3 regions of the Ureibacillus sp. GCM10028918 genome follow, and region 2 is predicted to be linked to each of the others. Evidence: riboswitches for the same ligand, from Rfam matches in the RefSeq annotation. Region 2 holds a riboswitch; each other region holds the start of a gene.
The links. Region 2 has a riboswitch for cobalamin ahead of ACFQU5_RS08865 (hypothetical protein). Riboswitches for the same ligand answer to the same signal wherever they lie in the genome.
Positions count from the first base shown of each region.

Region 1 (5,824 bases), on a different contig from region 2:
ATGTTCTTTGGTATTTCACCTTCAAAAAAATGAGGTTTCCCATGATTTAATAATACTTCTTTTACAAACTTTCTTTTGCCATTATAGGCTCCACCGATAACAACTTGCACCGTTTCCCCTCCTTTACTTGGGAATAATCAGGCCACTCCAGTGAATAGATGGTTCTATGTGATACCAAGATTTGTTGAAAAGATTTTTCCATCGGTCCAAAAATAGATAGTAAAACACGAATGACGCCACCATGAACTACAAAAGTATAGTCGGCATTTTGAGAGATAATTTGCTGAAAAGTACGAACCACCCTGTGTAAAAAGTCTTCATAGGACTCACCATTCGGAGGAGGAACTTTTTGTGGATCATCAATCCATTGACGATAAATGGATGACCTCTTAAGTTCCTCATAAGTCTTCATCTCAAAATCCCCAAAATTCAATTCTCTGAAATTTTCTTCAGGTAGATAGATGGCTCCTGGGAAGTACAGGTGTGCTGTCTCTTTGCATCTCTTTAAATCACTCCCATAAACCAATTTAGGACATAAAGGAACATTGAAATACAGTTCTTTTGCATTAATTGATTCATCAGTCCAGCCAATATATTTTCCTTTTAAGTTGGCATTTGTCTTTTCATGTCTTATTAAATGAACAACAACAGAATCCCCCATAAAAACACCTCAGTCCCTTCATTTAAAGCTCCCAATAAATCCCCAGTCATTCCACCAAAGTTTTTAATCGTCCACTTTCTATACAGAAGGACAAATAGAAGCATACATCCAACTAAAATCATTCCTTTGAATCCCATTACATAGTATGTATAACTATTAAATACGAGCGTATAAAGTATAAGTGCAGTCCATAATCTCGCCGGATTTACTTGAGATTTAAAATATGAGGCTAACCCTTTTTCTTTAACCGTATGGGTTGTAACAAAGTAGACTAGCAGGGCTAACCGACTTAAAAAAGGAATCGCAAGAAAATATAAAAACATATTTTGTGGTTCCTTTTGTAATAATTCATAGGTAAAGCCTATTTTTAGTAGTAACATTACGACTAAACTAATTGCTCCAAAGGCTCCAACTCGAGAATCTTCTAAAATTGCAAGTCGCTTCGCTTGGTCCTGATAAGAAAAATAGGCATCTCCCATATCAATCCAACCATCTAAATGCAGGCCTCCTGTCATGACAATTCCTGCTACAACAACCAAGATAGCAAATAGTAGAGTAGAAACATGAAAATATTGTTCATTTATCATATACAAGATATATAAAGAGCACCCCATTAGAATGCCTAAAAAAGGCAGCATTGTATACATTGCCGTGACTGATTGTTGATTCATCGGAAGCTGCTTTCGAATAGGTAAAGAAGAAAAAAACTGAAACGACAAAAGCAATCCAATCATACTATTTTTCAAAATGGGCACCGTCCTATTTCCAACGTTCAATCTTACTATAATCCATTTCGTATGCTTCGTCACTGTATCGAACAATCCATTGATGTAATTTACCTAAATGCTCACGATAGTAATTCACCTCTGAAAAGTGAGAGAAAGGTTCATCTAAGATTTCGTTCGATACAAGTAGAACTACAGCATCATCCTCAATCCATTGCAATATCTGTTTTTTTATTTTATCCAGGTACTTATCAATTTCAATTAGTCTTTGATTTTGATTAAGTCGTTCTGTATTATAGTGTACATTATTTAACCAAGTCGTTATACAATCCCATAGTATTACGGATTTTGAGGAGATTATTTCATCAAAGCATACTTCTTCTTGTATTTCAATTGTACTCCACTCTATAGCTGACTGTTCACGATCTGCTTGATGACGTTTTATTCGTTTTGTCATCTCTTCATCAAAAGCAACACCTGAAGCAATATAGTACAGGTTTGTCCGTTCAAATTTTTGATAAAGCTGTTTCGCATAATATTCGGCATATGCACTTTTTCCGCTCCGAACGCCGCCTGTAATAAAGACTAGTTTACCCATTTGGACCTCCTCGGTATTTTTCATGATCATTTAGATAAATGGAAATGAGCAGACTCTTATTCAGAATTTGCCCTGACTGTTGACAAACGCTAGCATACTGCGTTGGTTGCCCCGTTCCTCCCCTCATGAACTCATATTCTCTTCTGATCTCGGTAGAGCTTCCCGCATTGTATGACAAGCGTTTTCAAGTTAGTCTGTGAATCTTTATTCTTCAAGAATCACTCAAAAAATGAGTGTAGACAAAGTCAATTTTCGACTTTGTCTACACTCTAAGCAAACAATTATTAGGAATTTGCCCTCTGTTCTTTAGTTAAAAATCTCCGGGTAGATTGCTGATGCAATTAGTTCGATTGCTTCACCGATACGTGGTCCTGGACGATCTAGGATGTCGGCGTTTAACTCATAAACTTCTTCATTTTGGACAGCCGTAATATTTGACCATCCCTCACGAGCTAAAATTTCTCCTTTAGGATCCTCACTATAATTTACAGTAGTGATAATCGCTTCTGGATTACGTGTAATTAAATCCTCTTCTGAGACAGCAAACCAACTTTGCTGATCAGCATATATGTTTTCAACACCAGCTGCTTCAATCAGCTCTTGTTGGAATGTACCAGAGCCAACAGACCAAATATCTGGAGATGGCGAGATTTCAAAATATACTTTTTCTTTAACATCTAGTGAAGCAGTTTTTTCTTGAACCGCAGCAATTTGCTCTTCGATCCCGGAAACGATTTCATCTGCTTTTTCTTCAACATTTAAGACTTCTGCAATTTGCTCAATATCTCCATAAACATCATCGATTGTTGCAGCTGTTTTGATAACAAAAACCTTCAATCCAGCATTTTCTAATTGTTCAATATGTGTTTCTTCCCCAACTGTATAGGCAAACACAACGTCAGGCTGCAGTTCTATTACTCTTTCGGTATTTATTGTCATCGAATCTGAAATACGTTCTATTTCAAGAGCTTCTTCAGGGTATGTATCAAATTCTGTTGCACCGATGATTTGCTCCCCTACCCCAAGCTCAAATAAAATTTCAGTATTACTTGGTTGTAATGAGACAATTTTTTCTGGCACTTGCTCAAAAGTCACTTCCACACCGCGGTCATCAACGACAGTGTAAGGACCTGCTTCTTCAGATGCCCCAGCATTTTCAGTTGTTTCTGTATCATCATTTTTAGCTGGTTCTTCTGAATTACAACCAACTAATAATAATGAGATTGCTAATGGTGCCAGCCACTTCTTCTCTAAAAATTTCATCTTATTTCCTCTTTTCGTTTTTTCTTTATTGGATAGGATTTACTTACAAATGGAATTTCATCTACACCCTGTTTGCAGTTCGTGTAAACGGCCATTACAAAAAATACATTTGCAAGAAGTCCTAAATAATCAAACAAAATTTCTGGTACTTCGCGTTCTTCACTTACTTTATGTAGTGCACGGTATGATTTCTTTGCTTCACTGCGGCAAACATGAAGCAAGGCACCCGCTTCACTGCCTTGAGGCAATAAAAATTGCTTGATTACATCCCCAACTTGCTCAACATAATAATCATAGCGGTCACTCAAAGCTTGTAAATCTTCCTCTGTAATCGCTAATTTTCCCCGTACAGAGCCGTTAACATGATACGCGTTAGGCTGGATTACTTGTAAATCCTCGTAAACAACCTGACATGCATCATCTCCACGCAACACTGGTAAAACAGCTCCTATTCGGGTTGCAAGTGAATCTGTTCGAATCTCGTAATCGACTAAACTCCCTTGCTCACGCATAAATGGATAACAACTAAATCGCATATCCTTTCGAATATTTAACCCCCCCATAAAAAAATCAAATAGCGAAAAACCCATTCATCTACCAAGAGAAAATAAAAAGCCATCCGCGAAATGGATGGCAAAAGATTACAGAATAAACTCACATAATACTATTCATTCAATTATGCCGTACATTCCCTTTATTTCCGAAGAGGTTAGTTACGATCAGAAAAAGATAGGTCTCCTGGCTTGTGCATAGCATTTCGAAGAGCCTTCCCATCTATAAGAGACAGTGGCGAATTCCTGAAATTAGCACATACAGTTGCGGATACAGCTTCGGTCTTGCACCGAATTCCCAATTAAGCGTTTTTTACGCATCTTTTTCCTGCAAACACTATTCACTTAACAGCAATATAACATATTTTCCAAAATAATAGTATTTTTATTTTTTCAAAAGAAAAATAATAGAAGGAACCAAGAAATTAACTGCAGCTCATACATTTTCCATAGATCTCGAATTTATGTGCTTCAATCGTATATCCTGGAAGTTTTTCATTTAACATTTCCATTGGGCAGATAGAGATTTCTTTTACGTTTCCGCATTCCATACAAATAAAGTGATGATGATGGTGATCGGATTCACACTGCATACGGAAATTTCTTTCACCATTTAACTCTGTTTCTTCTAAAATCCCAAGGTTGACAAATGTAGCTAAGTTCCGATAGATTGTATCAAAACTCATTCCAGGAAAATCTTGTTTCAATACAGATAAGAGATCCTTTGCAGTTAAATATTTATCGGTTTCTTGGAACATATTCAATATTAACTCACGTTTATCGGTTTTTTTAAAACCGTTATCCTTCAGTATTTCCCATGCTTTTGTTAAATTCATTTAACTGCTCCCCTTTCTTTTGCATTTAAATTAAGTACGATTTTTTTCACGAGGATGACAATCAATAAAATTAGGATTGATGTGACGACAATTGTACCACCTGGTGCCAGATTTAAATAATAGGCGCTTGCTAATCCTATGATAACAGCTGCTTCACCAAAAAGGATTGAATAAATAATTGTTTGTTTAAACCCTTTTGCGATTCGCATACTTGCTGCAACTGGCAAGGTAATTAATGATGAAACTAGTAATATCCCCACAATTCGCATACTTGCTGCAATAACCAAGGCAACGACAAGCATAAATAAGAAATGAATCCATTTTGCAGGCAACCCGCTAGCGTGGGCATATTCTTCATCGAATGCAAGTACAAACATCTCTTTGAAAAACAAATATAGGAATACGATGACGACAATCGCAATACATATGACAATCCATAAGTCCTGTCTCGACACAGCCGAAACAGAACCGAATAGATAACTCATTAAATCAGTATTAAAGCCGCTTGCCAGCGAGACAAAAATTGCGGTTAGACCAATCCCTGCCGACATGATAATCGGAATAGCCAACTCTTCATAATGTTTGTATAGTCTACGCAACCGTTCTATTAAAATTGAGCCGCTTACCGCTGCAACAATACCTAAATAAATCGGATTTAAAAGGATTAGCCAAGAGAAGCTCTGACTTAGATATAAGCTCCCCGCAATCCCTGCCAAAGTTACGTGGGATAATGCATCTGCGATGAGAGACATTCTTCGTACAACGATGAAAACACCTAATAATGGTGCAATTACTCCAATAACCAGCCCGGAGATAAAGGCATTTTGTAAAAATTCGTAGTTTAAAATTGCTTCAATCATTTTGCCTTCTCCTCATTAATGAATCTTTCGAACTGAATGTCCATACCAATTATCCAATTGAGTTTGAGAAATTGTATCAAACTCTTTCTTAAAGCCATGGAAATGAATCGTTTGATTTAAGCAGGCAACATGACTAATGCGGTTTGATACCGTATCCACATCATGAGTAACTAAAATAATCGTCTTATTTTGTTCCTCATTTAACTTTGCCAACATATCATAAAATGATTGAACATTTTCGTGGTCGATTCCTACTGTTGGCTCATCTAGAATTAAAACTTTAGGGTCTGATACAAGAGCCCTTGCAATAAATACTCTTTGCTGCTGGCC
Region 1 covers NZ_JBHTFK010000002.1:354,614-360,437, reverse strand. Annotated here, with positions in the region: gene ACFQU5_RS01710 (bifunctional adenosylcobinamide kinase/adenosylcobinamide-phosphate guanylyltransferase) at 1-110, opposite strand, end outside; gene ACFQU5_RS01705 (histidine phosphatase family protein) at 62-661, opposite strand; gene cobS (adenosylcobinamide-GDP ribazoletransferase) at 634-1,407, opposite strand; gene ACFQU5_RS01695 (bifunctional adenosylcobinamide kinase/adenosylcobinamide-phosphate guanylyltransferase) at 1,421-1,984, opposite strand; gene ACFQU5_RS01690 (ABC transporter substrate-binding protein) at 2,291-3,247, opposite strand; gene ACFQU5_RS01685 (hypothetical protein) at 3,244-3,795, opposite strand; cobalamin riboswitch at 3,959-4,138, opposite strand; gene ACFQU5_RS01680 (Fur family transcriptional regulator) at 4,224-4,634, opposite strand; gene ACFQU5_RS01675 (metal ABC transporter permease) at 4,631-5,494, opposite strand; gene ACFQU5_RS01670 (metal ABC transporter ATP-binding protein) at 5,510-5,824, opposite strand, start outside.
Region 1: it holds a riboswitch for cobalamin, as region 2 does, so the genes downstream of both, ACFQU5_RS01685 (hypothetical protein) here and ACFQU5_RS08865 (hypothetical protein) in region 2, are expected to answer to the same signal.

Region 2 (5,824 bases):
TCGCCGATAACGGAAGCGGAATCGCTACTTCAAAGAAATCGAGCCGGCAATATGGTCTATCGATGATGGAGGAGCGTTCGAAACAACTTGGAGCAAACCTGCAAATTACAAATAACATGAATGGCGGAACCGAAATAATCATAACAAAGGAGAACCAATAATGCAGTGCTATAGTGTAATTATCGCGGACGACCATCCCTTGGCAAGAGAAGGGATTCGAAGTGTACTTGAGATGGATCAGTCGTTTTCCATTGTTGGCGAAGCTACTGATGGATTCGAAGCCTTGGAACTTTGCGGCCAATTCCAGCCGGACTTGATTCTATTAGATATCAACATGCCCAGGTTAAATGGACTTGAAGCAGTAAGAAGAATCCGATTATCGTATCCTCAAACACATGTTGTTATGTTAACAGTTTCAGATGATGTAAAGGATTTGTTCACGGCCATACAGTACGGAGCACAAGGATATTTATTAAAAAATATGGAGCCGGATGACTGGATTGAATATCTGCATGCTCTCCTAGGGAATCATCAAGAAATTTCCCGCGAGATTGCCAGCCGATTACTTAATCGCTTTCGTACTGGCAATATGTATGATGATGAACCTAGTCCCCTTACTTTGACACCCAGGGAGTGTGAAATCCTTTCCAGAGTTGCGGCGGGTGATACAAACAAGCAAATTGCGCAAAGCTTTTACATAGCAGAGAATACGGTAAAGAACCATATCAAAAATTTGCTTGAAAAACTCCAGCTAGATAATCGTGTGCAGCTTGCGGCTTATGCTGTAAGGCATGGGTTGATTTCGGACTAGTTCTAAATAATATTAAAAGCCAACCTTGACCAGGTTGGCTATGATACCCCAGACTGTTGACTCTTCCAATCTTTAAGGTATCTTTAATTAGGCTTCTTGAATAATCCACTTAAAGGGATCTTCTAACTCATCCCATGACCCATTGAATTCATCTGTTGTTAACAAACATTGATCTAACTCATGAGTAATTTTTTCTTTATCTAAATCAGTACCTATAATTACGATTCTTGTCATACGGTCTCCAAATTCCACATCCCACTCTTCTTGCACTTCAGGATTCACTGATAATACTTCCATCTGTTGTGCTTCTGATAGAGCCGCAACCCAATAAGAAACGGGCTCGATATTGACAGATGGGCCAGCCTGTGAGAATAAAATTGCATATTCATGATGAGCTGCACTCCAGACAATACCTTTTGCTCGTACGATAGAAATCGGCATCTGTTCACTCCATTCCTTAAAGCGTGCGGGATGGAAAGGTATTTTTCTTGTATACGAGAAGGATGAGATTCCATATTCCTCAGTTTCTGGGGTGTGATTTTCATGTCCTTGTTGTAATTCTTTCAGCCATCCAGCAGAACTGGCGACACTTTCAAAGTCGAATCGTCCTGTATTTATTATTTCGTTTGGATTAATATTCCCCTTTGTTGTTCGGATAATCTTTGCCTCTGGTTGCAAAGCACGAATGATTCGTTCTAATTTCACTAACTCTTCCTCTAATACTAAATCACATTTATTGAGAATTAAAACATCGCAGAATTCTATCTGGTCAATTAGCAAATCAGCTATATCTCGTTCGTCTTTTTCTCCTATAGCCTCTTTTCGCTCTAGCAAACTTTCTCCAGATTGGAAATCATGCCAAAAACGATTGGCATCCACAACCGTTACCATCGTATCTAATCTACAAAACTCTGGTAGATTAATTCCTGATTCTTCATCCACGTATGAAAATGTTTGAGCAACAGGAATGGGCTCACTAATACCCGTTGATTCAACTAAGATATAGTCGATGTTACCAAGGTCGACAAGATTCTTCACCTCAATTAGTAAATCTTCACGCAATGTACAGCAAATACAACCATTTGATAATTCAACAAGCTTTTCTTCTGTTCTCGAAATCCCTCCACCCTTTTCTACAAGTTCGGCATCGATGTTTATTTCACTCATATCATTCACGATTACTGCTACTTTTAGGTCCTCTTTATTTTGCAATATATGATTTAAAACAGTTGTCTTTCCAGAGCCGAGATAGCCGCTTAGAACCGTTACCGGGATTTTATTTGTCATATTATCTGTCTCCTTAAAACCTCATTTAATAAAAATACTGTGTTCTCATTTTGGAAATGTGGTAAATCTAAAATTCTTTCTTGTTACCAGCTGGATTTTTTTATTCCAGGAATTTGGCCTTTATGGGCATACTCTCTAAAAGCAATCCGAGACATCTTGAACTTTCTTAAATACCCTCTTGGTCTGCCTGTCACCTGACATCTATTCTTGAGCCTAGTTGGTGATGAATCCCTTGGAAGTTTCCGAAGTGCTTCATAATTTCCTTGCTCTTTTAATTCCCTTCTAATTTCGGCATATTTCTCCACCAACGCTTGACGCTTCTGTTCCTTTACAATCTTTGATTTTTTGGCCATCTTTATCACTCCTTATCCATAACAGCAATCATTACGATTTAATAAATGCCATACTTCTCCTTTAACAGAACGCTTATTTAGTTTCTCGATGTAAAGTACGCTTCTTTAGACGAGGACAATATTTCATCAATTCAAGTCGTTCTGGATTAGTCCGCTTGTTTTTAGTTGTAATATAATTTCGATCTCCTGTTTCTGTACAAGCAAGTGTAATTTTCACTCTCATTACTTACTCCTCCTCGGTTTATTTAGAAAACTGTAAATCGTAAACGTTACGATTTAGTTGCTAATCCGTATTATAAATAGTAATCATTACTATTTGCAAGCATTAAGTTAATTTCTTAAACTATTTCTTAAAGGTGAACCTACAAAAATAGCTGGACCCCTTATTGGATCCAGCTTAAATTCCGACGTATATCTTTTTATATGGAAGTAATAATCGAAAAAATTTATGGTTTTCTCACACGACTATTTCTTTCTCTGCTTTAACTCTTGTTGAAGCTTTACTCTTTCGTAGAGTTGTCTTTGTTCTTCTGTTTCAATTAAAACCTGAGGTACCTGACGGGGTTTCCCATTTTCATCAACGGCTACCATTGTCACAAATGATTCAGTTGTTAATATACTATTACCCGTTTTTACTTGAAAAGAAGTTACCCGGACAAATACAGTAATAGAAGTATTTCCTGTATAAACCACTGTACCTTCTAATTCCAATATATCACCCGCACGAGCCGGCGATAAAAAATCTACAGAGTCAATTGATACCGTTACAGTATTGCCACCTGCATGCTTCATTGACGTAATTGCTGCTATTTCATCTATATAAGCAAGTACTTTGCCTCCGAAAATTGTGCCCTGATGGTTTGTATCAGGTGGTAAAATTAAATGTGCTTGAACCGTTCGCATATATCCTCCTCATAACTTCTATCAGTATTGTATCCTGTTATTTCCCTTTTCACGTTTAGATAAGCATAGTTGATAATTTTATAATCCTCTTGGTTCTCACGAATTAAGTCTTCAAGTACTTGTTTTAAAGAATTTAACTGTCGATCTACCAATGCTTTCATAATATATTCTTTAAACTGATCCTCATAATAATATATAGATCGGGATGACATACATTTTCACTCCTTCGAAATACCTCCCAAAAACCCCTATAAAGCACTCATTCACGGTTTTCTCCTATAGAAGGATAACCAACTACAGTTCTTACGATAATCATGCAATACGCCTCCTTTTTCTACATAACCCCAAAAGAAAAAAGCTATTTCTATGTTGAGAAATAGCTTTGAAATATCTATGCATGCTAAAAAAGCGTAAATTGATTGACGATTTACTTTATTTCGCACAGAACACCACCTATTTCCACGTAGGTTTGGGTGTGTACTAGAATTAGGCAGGTCTCCTGACTTATCATCAATGCTCCTCATGCCTTCCCGTTTTCACAGTGGCTAACAGATTCGCTCCGAATTACAGTTGCGGGACAGTGTTGGATTTACACCAAACTTCCCTTTTAAGCTTATTCTCATAAGCACCTATTCTTACACGTTATGTAATTGGGTTCACTATATCATATACGGTTGATTTTATAAACTAAAATTTCAGACTCTTTAAGTTGATACGAGCTTTAACTCTATAAATTGAGGAATCCAATATCTCTTCCACATTCACTCCTCCAGTTTCAAAAATTAGACGAGGCACACAAATAGAAAATTTTTAAATTTGGTCAAATTAAAAAAGTTGGTTCCTCTATTAGTAACGAGAGACCAACTAATCAGCTATTAATTTATATACGAAATAAACTAGTTACATATTTAAACTATACATTCAATCGATTATTTCCGCCAAAAAGTTGTACATTCTGCCTTGTCCAAAATGTTAAATTCAATCATTTTCTCAAGGAGTTCATAATTTACCGACTCATTCCACTTTATTCGAAAAAGCCCTTTCGTAGCACTGTAACCAGCTTGTGCAATGTCCTCTGCAAAGTGTTCCATGCCGAATTCTTCAGGTGAAACGCTTAAATGTTGCTTGGCTGTAGAAAAGCCGATGATATATGTGCCGTGATCGGTAAACATAGGCTGATTCCATTTAAGTTCTGGTAGTAGTTGGGGGAACTTCTTTGTAATCCAACCGAAAATTTCTTCGACCCGTTCTCTATGTAGTGGGTCATCAATTTTCGCTGTATACTCTTCAAAAACCACTGTTTTATCACTCCCTAAAATAGTAGACACCCTCTTGACAATAATCATAACCAAAAGCAATACAATGGTGCAACTTATTATTGAGGTATTTAATTTTAGGTGGCTAGTTATAAAATTTTAACCTGGGAAAGCTTCTTGTTTTGAAACTCGTACCATTTCGCTAGGGAAGTATTTCTTAAAATACTTTTCTACCTTTACATGTAAATCTTGTTGATACCATTGTGCCAGTCCATGTTCTTGATATAACCTAGGCATTCCTAAACGCTCTGAACGTTTACCCATTGATCCATCACCAATACTTAACGTATCAATCCAAATATAATCTACAATTCCTTCCAGTACTTTCGGGAAATCCGGAGTAAATGGCAAAACGGGAGATATGGAGGCTTGAGTAGGTATCCCCGCATCATGAACTTCCTTCAAAACTTTTAACCTTAATTTAATCCCAGGAGCATAAGGGGCAAAGATCCTCTTTATATCTTCCCTGTCTGTTTCGATGGTCATTGATACAAGGACTTTGCATCGTTCTTTTAATCTTGCTATTAGTTCGATATCCCTTTCTATGAGTGGCCCTCTCGTTTGAATTTGGAGAAAGTCAGGTGGATTTTCAATCATTTCTACTAATAGCCCGCGCGTTATATTGGCTTTCCGTTCAATCGGTTGGTAAGGGTCAGTTGCAGAGGACATAAATATGTTCACCGGTTTATTTTTCTTACGAAGTTTCTTGATTTCATTCCGATAATTTTCTGCAGCATTCGTTTTGATATCCACCCATTCTCCCCAAGGAAGTTCTTTGAATCTTTGAATAGGCATTTCTCGGACATAACAGTACAGGCAGGAAAAACCACATCCGCTATATGGATTCAAGGAATGTGTAAATCCAACATCTAAATAACCTTTTGCTTCGGTTAATACTTTCCTGGAAAGTATTTCTTTTAACTGGATGTCCATCTACTCTCTCCTGTCTACTTGTAACCTTTTCGGCTCAGGCCTTACTCAAAATATAATGCGTTTCTTTTTCTACATCAACTAATCCTATAAAAAATAGTAGTTTCTATATAGGAAATATCTTTTCCAACTAATTAAATAAATAGATTGCAATATATCTTCTACATTGAAGTCCTATATTGTGTTGCCATCATTTTTCACTCCAATCATATTCCTTTGAGAGA
Region 2 covers NZ_JBHTFK010000006.1:161,637-167,460, forward strand. Annotated here, with positions in the region: gene ACFQU5_RS08835 (sensor histidine kinase) at 1-161, shown strand, start outside; gene ACFQU5_RS08840 (response regulator) at 161-811, shown strand; gene ACFQU5_RS08845 (GTP-binding protein) at 899-2,098, opposite strand; gene rpsN (30S ribosomal protein S14) at 2,182-2,451, opposite strand; gene rpmG (50S ribosomal protein L33) at 2,525-2,674, opposite strand; gene ACFQU5_RS08860 (acyl-CoA thioesterase) at 2,917-3,354, opposite strand; gene ACFQU5_RS08865 (hypothetical protein) at 3,330-3,566, opposite strand; cobalamin riboswitch at 3,827-4,002, opposite strand; gene ACFQU5_RS08870 (iron chaperone) at 4,284-4,652, opposite strand; gene ACFQU5_RS08875 (SPL family radical SAM protein) at 4,770-5,603, opposite strand.

Region 3 (5,824 bases), on a different contig from region 2:
TTATGACACGAGCGGCAGCGAAGAAATAATCAGATAAGCGATTTAAATATTTTTGTACAATGGCTGGAACATCTTCAACTTCGTTCATTAATGTAACAGTCCGTCGTTCAGCTCTCCGTGTTACAGTCCGAGCAATATGAAGCGTTGCAGCTGCAGGCGTACCACCCGGCAATATAAATCTCTTTAATGGCGGGGCTTCATCTGACAGGGAATCGATTCTTTTTTCCAATGCGTCAATAGACGATTCTTGCAATGTATATTTTCTTTCCTTCATGACATTCGCTAAATCGCCACCGCAATCGAATAGCTCATGCTGAATAGTTTCAAGGTCTTCTAGTAGATCCTTGAACACTGCTGGATCTAATTCGGTTACAGCCTTGCCGATAAAAGAATTTAGTTCATCAATTGTGCCGTATGCCTCTACTCGCAAATCATCCTTACTAACGCGCCCACCCATTAAGCTTGTTTTGCCTTTATCCCCTGTTTTTGTGTAAAGTTTCATATTATCTGTCCCCTTTTCGATAAATTTGAATTGCTTCTACGGTCGCCTCAAAAACACCTCTCCCAATTACTTGACCTACCTCTGTAATGGGACCACCGTATTGCATGAACTCCCCTTGTTGCGTTGCAGCAATGAGTAGACTATCTGTTGGCGTACCGGTCGCAAGTGTGTTCGAAATATAATCATACACCTCTTCATGGTGCAATGCCTTCGACTTGCTTTCTGTTGCTGTCATCATTGCTTGCACAAAGGCTTCATCGGATAATTTGCCATTAATGATTACCCATGTATTAATCGTTCCTACTTGAAAGAAGTTGTTGCGTTTATAGCTTTGGGAAACATCGATTGCATTCCCGACCCCCGCCGTTACTACAACGAATACTTCGCCAAAGGGCATCTCATATTTCTTTATAACAGCCTTTTTCGTATCAACAGCAGTCATCATGCCGACCGTATTTGTTGGTGAAAAGCCTTTACTGACTAAGTACTGGAGATATTCTTCTTTAACATGTTCAATATCATAATCGGGTTGTACTGTCCGGTTCATGAAGTTCGCATACCATCCCATCCCTGCGTTATGTACCGCTGAAGATAGCACTCTTAAAGGATAATGGGATTTAAATTCAACATATTCCTGTTTAATTTTTATTTGATCCAATTTTACCACTTTCTCTTCAGACTGATTCTGCAATTCCGGTAAAATGGTCATTTGTGGCTTTGGTTGCTCTGGATGTGCTTGTATCGAAATCCGGGTATTATAAACATCCTTAATTTGCTCTTCGAGTAATACCTCATGTGGAGCACCGAAAGCTTTCACTTTTCCATTTTCCATTAAAAGTATTTCATCACAATAGAGTGACGCCAAGTTAATATCGTGGAAAACGGAAACTACGGTTAGTTTATTTTCAGTGACTTCTCTCTGTATCATATCTAAAATTTGCTTTTGATGTGCAATATCGAGATGATTGGTCGGTTCATCAAGCAACAGTAAACTTGAGGCCTGTGCCAAAGCTTGTGCGATGAAAACTCTTTGCTGTTCGCCACCTGATAAAAACTCCAAATAATGGTTTTCATATTTTTCAATATCCGTCAACTGCATAGCTTTTTTTACTGCACGTTCATCTTCAGCTCTCCAACTTGAGAAAAAGCCCGATTGATGTGGATACCGTCCAATCGATACAGTGTCACGAACAGTACTTGAAAACGCTGTTGCATGTAATTGCGGGAGTATGGTCATTTTTCTAGCTAACTCGCGGGTTGAATAATCATTTATATCCACGCCATCTATAATGACGGTTCCAAAAGTGGGACTCATGATGCCACTGATTACCTTTAGTAATGTGGATTTTCCGCATCCGTTCGGCCCTAATATCCCAACCATCCTGCCTTTCTCCACTTCAAATGAAATATCTGATAGGATTGGTGTTGCACCATAACCACCTGAAATATTGTGAACCTTTAGCATATTTTCACCCCCTACTTCTTCGCTGTTTAAAGAAGATATACGAAAAGACAGGTGCCCCGATAAAGGATGTAATGACACCAATCGGTAATTCTGAGGGCGTGATGATTGTCCTTGAAACGAGATCACAAAGTATCAAAAGACTCGCACCATTTAAGAATGATAACGTCAATAAATGGCGGTGATCCGTTCCCCAAAGCATGCGCGTCATATGTGGGACAACTAATCCAACAAACCCAATAGTACCCGAAACCGCCACTGCCGCTCCAGTAAGCATCGAACCTCCAGCAAGAATTGCATACTTTCGCTTTTTTACGTTTACTCCTAAAGCTTGTGCCCGTTCATCACCATACATCATGGCATTTAATTCGCGGCGATTGAGCCATAAAAGGATGACTCCAATCACGACAAACGGCAAAATCATTTGGACATATGGCCATCCTCGCATGGATACACTCCCAAGAAGCCAACTTGTAATTTCACGCAACTGTTGTCCAGTAAGTGCAATCATTAACGAAATACAAGACCCTAAAAAGGAACTAAAAATAACACCTGTCAAAATAAGTGTTTCCATTTTCATGGAGCGATCGATTATTCTTGCAAAGGATAATACAAGAATCATCGTAATGAATGCCCCCACCATACCAATCAACGGCAGAGTGTATACGCCTATGATAGGTATCGAAAGACCAAAGAAAATCGTCGCAACGGCTCCAACAGAGGCACCAGAAGAAATACCAAGTGTATATGGATCAGCTAAAGGGTTTTTAAGCAATCCCTGAAACGCAGCCCCAGCAATTGCCAGTGAAGCCCCAACAAGACCTGCCAAAACTACACGGGGCATTCGAATGCCCCATAATATACTGTAAGCACTTGGATTCGTTTCCTTATCCCATAAGGTTGAAAGTGGGATATCTGCTGAACCAATTGAAACGCCGAGCCAAATGCTTGCCAATAAAATAACGATCGATGAACTATAAGCAAACAGCATTCTTTTTTTCACAAAGTTACCTCAAGACTATTCTTTACATTATTATATTTTTTAGTAGAAGTTGTATCCATTTTGTAGTTCATTGTTTCACCTATGTGTTACCAAGTATATTTTTTGCATCATTCAGCCACATTATGAAGCAAAATAAAAAGTCTCCCTAGACATAAAGGGAGACGGTTTAGTAATTGAAAAAAATTACACGTTTTGTACTCCCCTTATCCTCGTAAGGTTTGAATCTCTTTTTCATAAAGGCAGGTCTCCTGGCTTATGGTCATTGTGTTCCCTTCCTTCCCATTACAAGTCTCTTGCAACAGTGGATTTTAGGGCCACTCCCATTTACAGTTGCGGGACAGCGTTGGATTTGCACCAACTTCCCTTTTACTCTTTTTGCAAATCTTGCAAAAAGACCTTTACTACTTTTGAATTTCTTTCTTTCTATTATACTTTATTTTTGGAAAAGGATGTATAAAACTTTAGCATGAACGATTCCGTTATTTACCAATTTTCTATTAAACCAACTATATTATGGCGCATTACTTTTTTAATACCATCTATACGGGGACGAAGCAAACCAATTTCTTCATAATATCTATGTGTTCATGTGAAAACATCGAACTCGAATACAAGCAGCTCGATACATGCGAGCGTTCAAAAAAAAGAGAGCAATAATAGCTCTCTTCAATGAAATATAAATATAGAAATCTTAGCCTATGGACGAATAAATTGTTGCGTCCAATAATTCCCGTTCTGCGCGTATCCTACCCCGATATGAGTAAAGTTGGAGTTTAATATATTGGCTCGATGGCCCTCGGAATTCATCCAGGCTTCTACAACTTCCTGTGCTGTCCGTTGCCCCTTCGCAATATTTTCACCGGCAGCTCTGTATGAAATACCAAGAGATGTCATTAATTCAAATGGCGTGCCATAGGTAGGACTATTGTGACTAAAATAATTATTTTTGGACATATCATCCGATTTAATTTGCGCTGAATTCATTATTGGTTGATAGATTTCCAATGGTTGCAATCCGTATTTCGCCCTTTCTTTATTCGTATATTCTACAACTTGTTGGGCGAAACCATTTTCAACATCCGGTGCTTGGTCATACGATTCGGCTCGTACAACAAAAGAGGCCATTTCAGCTCTTTTCACGGGTTCATTGGGCGAAAATGTTGTCGTGCTTGTTCCTGTTGTAACGCGAGCATTATATAACGCTTGTATATAATGACGGAACCCGGACGATGAACTAACATCTTTAAAAGGATATGTGATAGTAGAAGGAAGCCGGATTTCAAACGCATTTACAAGGATGATTGCCATTTCGGCTCTTGTTAATGATTTTCCCGGTTTAAAGGTATGATCCTGATAACCTCTAATTACTCCTCGTTCATATAAAGCATTAATTTCCTTAAAAGATGGTGAAGTTGAATCCACGTCGGCAAAAATCTGTTTTGTATAAGAGGAAGCATCAATGTTTAAAGCTTTTGTTAATATAATTGCTGCTTGTTCTCTTGTTAATAATTGATTCGGTTTAAAAGTCCCATCAGGAAAACCATTGAGCACCCCTCGATTATATAATGCTTGAATGGCTTCAAAATGCGAGTTTGTTGGCGATAAATCCGAAAAATCCAATGATTTTGCATCGGCTGCCGGAACCGATATGACTGCCGCTGCAGCAATGGTAGCTAAGTACGCAGTATACTTTTTATTCATAAGGTTCATCTCCTTTAGCAGTCTATGCAAACCTTATCATACCTTTTCCTATGAAACTAGGTCCCTCGGAAATAGGTTGAAAGATAGTCAGTTTCTATATATCCACATTTGTGCGTATAGAAACGTACTAGATTTAATGGAGCGGCATTCATCAACCTAAGAATTGAAAAGCTACGCGTTACTCTTACTAACTCACTGTTTAGCCCCCTCTTTAAATACTCTCAAGAAAAAACCAGCCCCCTATTTTCTAAGGGACTGGTTTAATTGAAATCACATATTATTACATTTTTTCAGGAGCTGCTACTCCGATTAAACGTAATGCGTTTGCTAGTGTCACACGAACGGCGTTGATTAATGCCAGACGTGCTTCAGTTAACTCTTTGTTATCAGGGTTAAGCACTTTTTCAGCGTTGTAGAAGCTGTGGAATGCAGCTGCCAAGTCTTGAATGTAGTTGGCAACACGGTGTGGTGTACGGTGTTTTGCCGCCTCTGCTACTACTTGAGGGAATGCACCTACTTTTTTCAGTACGTCCTCTTCTTTTTCTGCCGTTAATAAATCTAGATGATCTAATGAAGTCTTGAATCCTTGCTCATCTGCAGAACGGATAATTGAGCAAATACGTGCATGAGCATATTGTGCATAGTAAACAGGGTTTTCATTTGATTGTGATACTGCCAAGTCTAAGTCGAAGTCCATATGTGAATCACAAGCAGTTTTTACAAAGTAGTAACGTACTGCATCCAAGCCCACTTCTTCAACTAAATCACGCATCGTAACAGCATTCCCGGTACGTTTACTCATTTTGTATTTTTCACCGTTTTTATAAAGCTGCACCATTTGGATAACTTCTACTTCTAATTTATCTCGGTCGTATCCAAGTGCTTGAATTGCTGCCTTCATACGTGGAATATAGCCGTGGTGGTCGGCACCCCAGATATTGATTAGCTTTTCAAAGCCGCGTTGAATTTTATCTTCATGGTATGCAATGTCCGGCGTTAAATAAGTGAATGAACCCTCTGATTTAATTAATACACGGTCTTTATCGTCACCGAATGTAGTTGAACGGAACCAAGTTGCTCCCTCTTCTTCAAACACATGACCGTTTTCTTTTAGTTTGTTTAAAGCTACTTCGATTTTGCCGTTCTTGTATAAAGA
Region 3 covers NZ_JBHTFK010000005.1:951,707-957,530, forward strand. Annotated here, with positions in the region: gene ACFQU5_RS07660 (cob(I)yrinic acid a,c-diamide adenosyltransferase) at 1-502, opposite strand, end outside; gene ACFQU5_RS07665 (adenosylcobinamide amidohydrolase) at 504-1,967, opposite strand; gene ACFQU5_RS07670 (FecCD family ABC transporter permease) at 1,972-2,955, opposite strand; cobalamin riboswitch at 3,189-3,382, opposite strand; gene ACFQU5_RS07675 (CAP domain-containing protein) at 3,664-4,275, opposite strand; partial or broken gene ACFQU5_RS07680 (S-layer homology domain-containing protein) at 4,282-4,677, opposite strand; gene argS (arginine--tRNA ligase) at 4,949-5,824, opposite strand, start outside.
Region 3: it holds a riboswitch for cobalamin, as region 2 does, so the genes downstream of both, ACFQU5_RS07670 (FecCD family ABC transporter permease) here and ACFQU5_RS08865 (hypothetical protein) in region 2, are expected to answer to the same signal.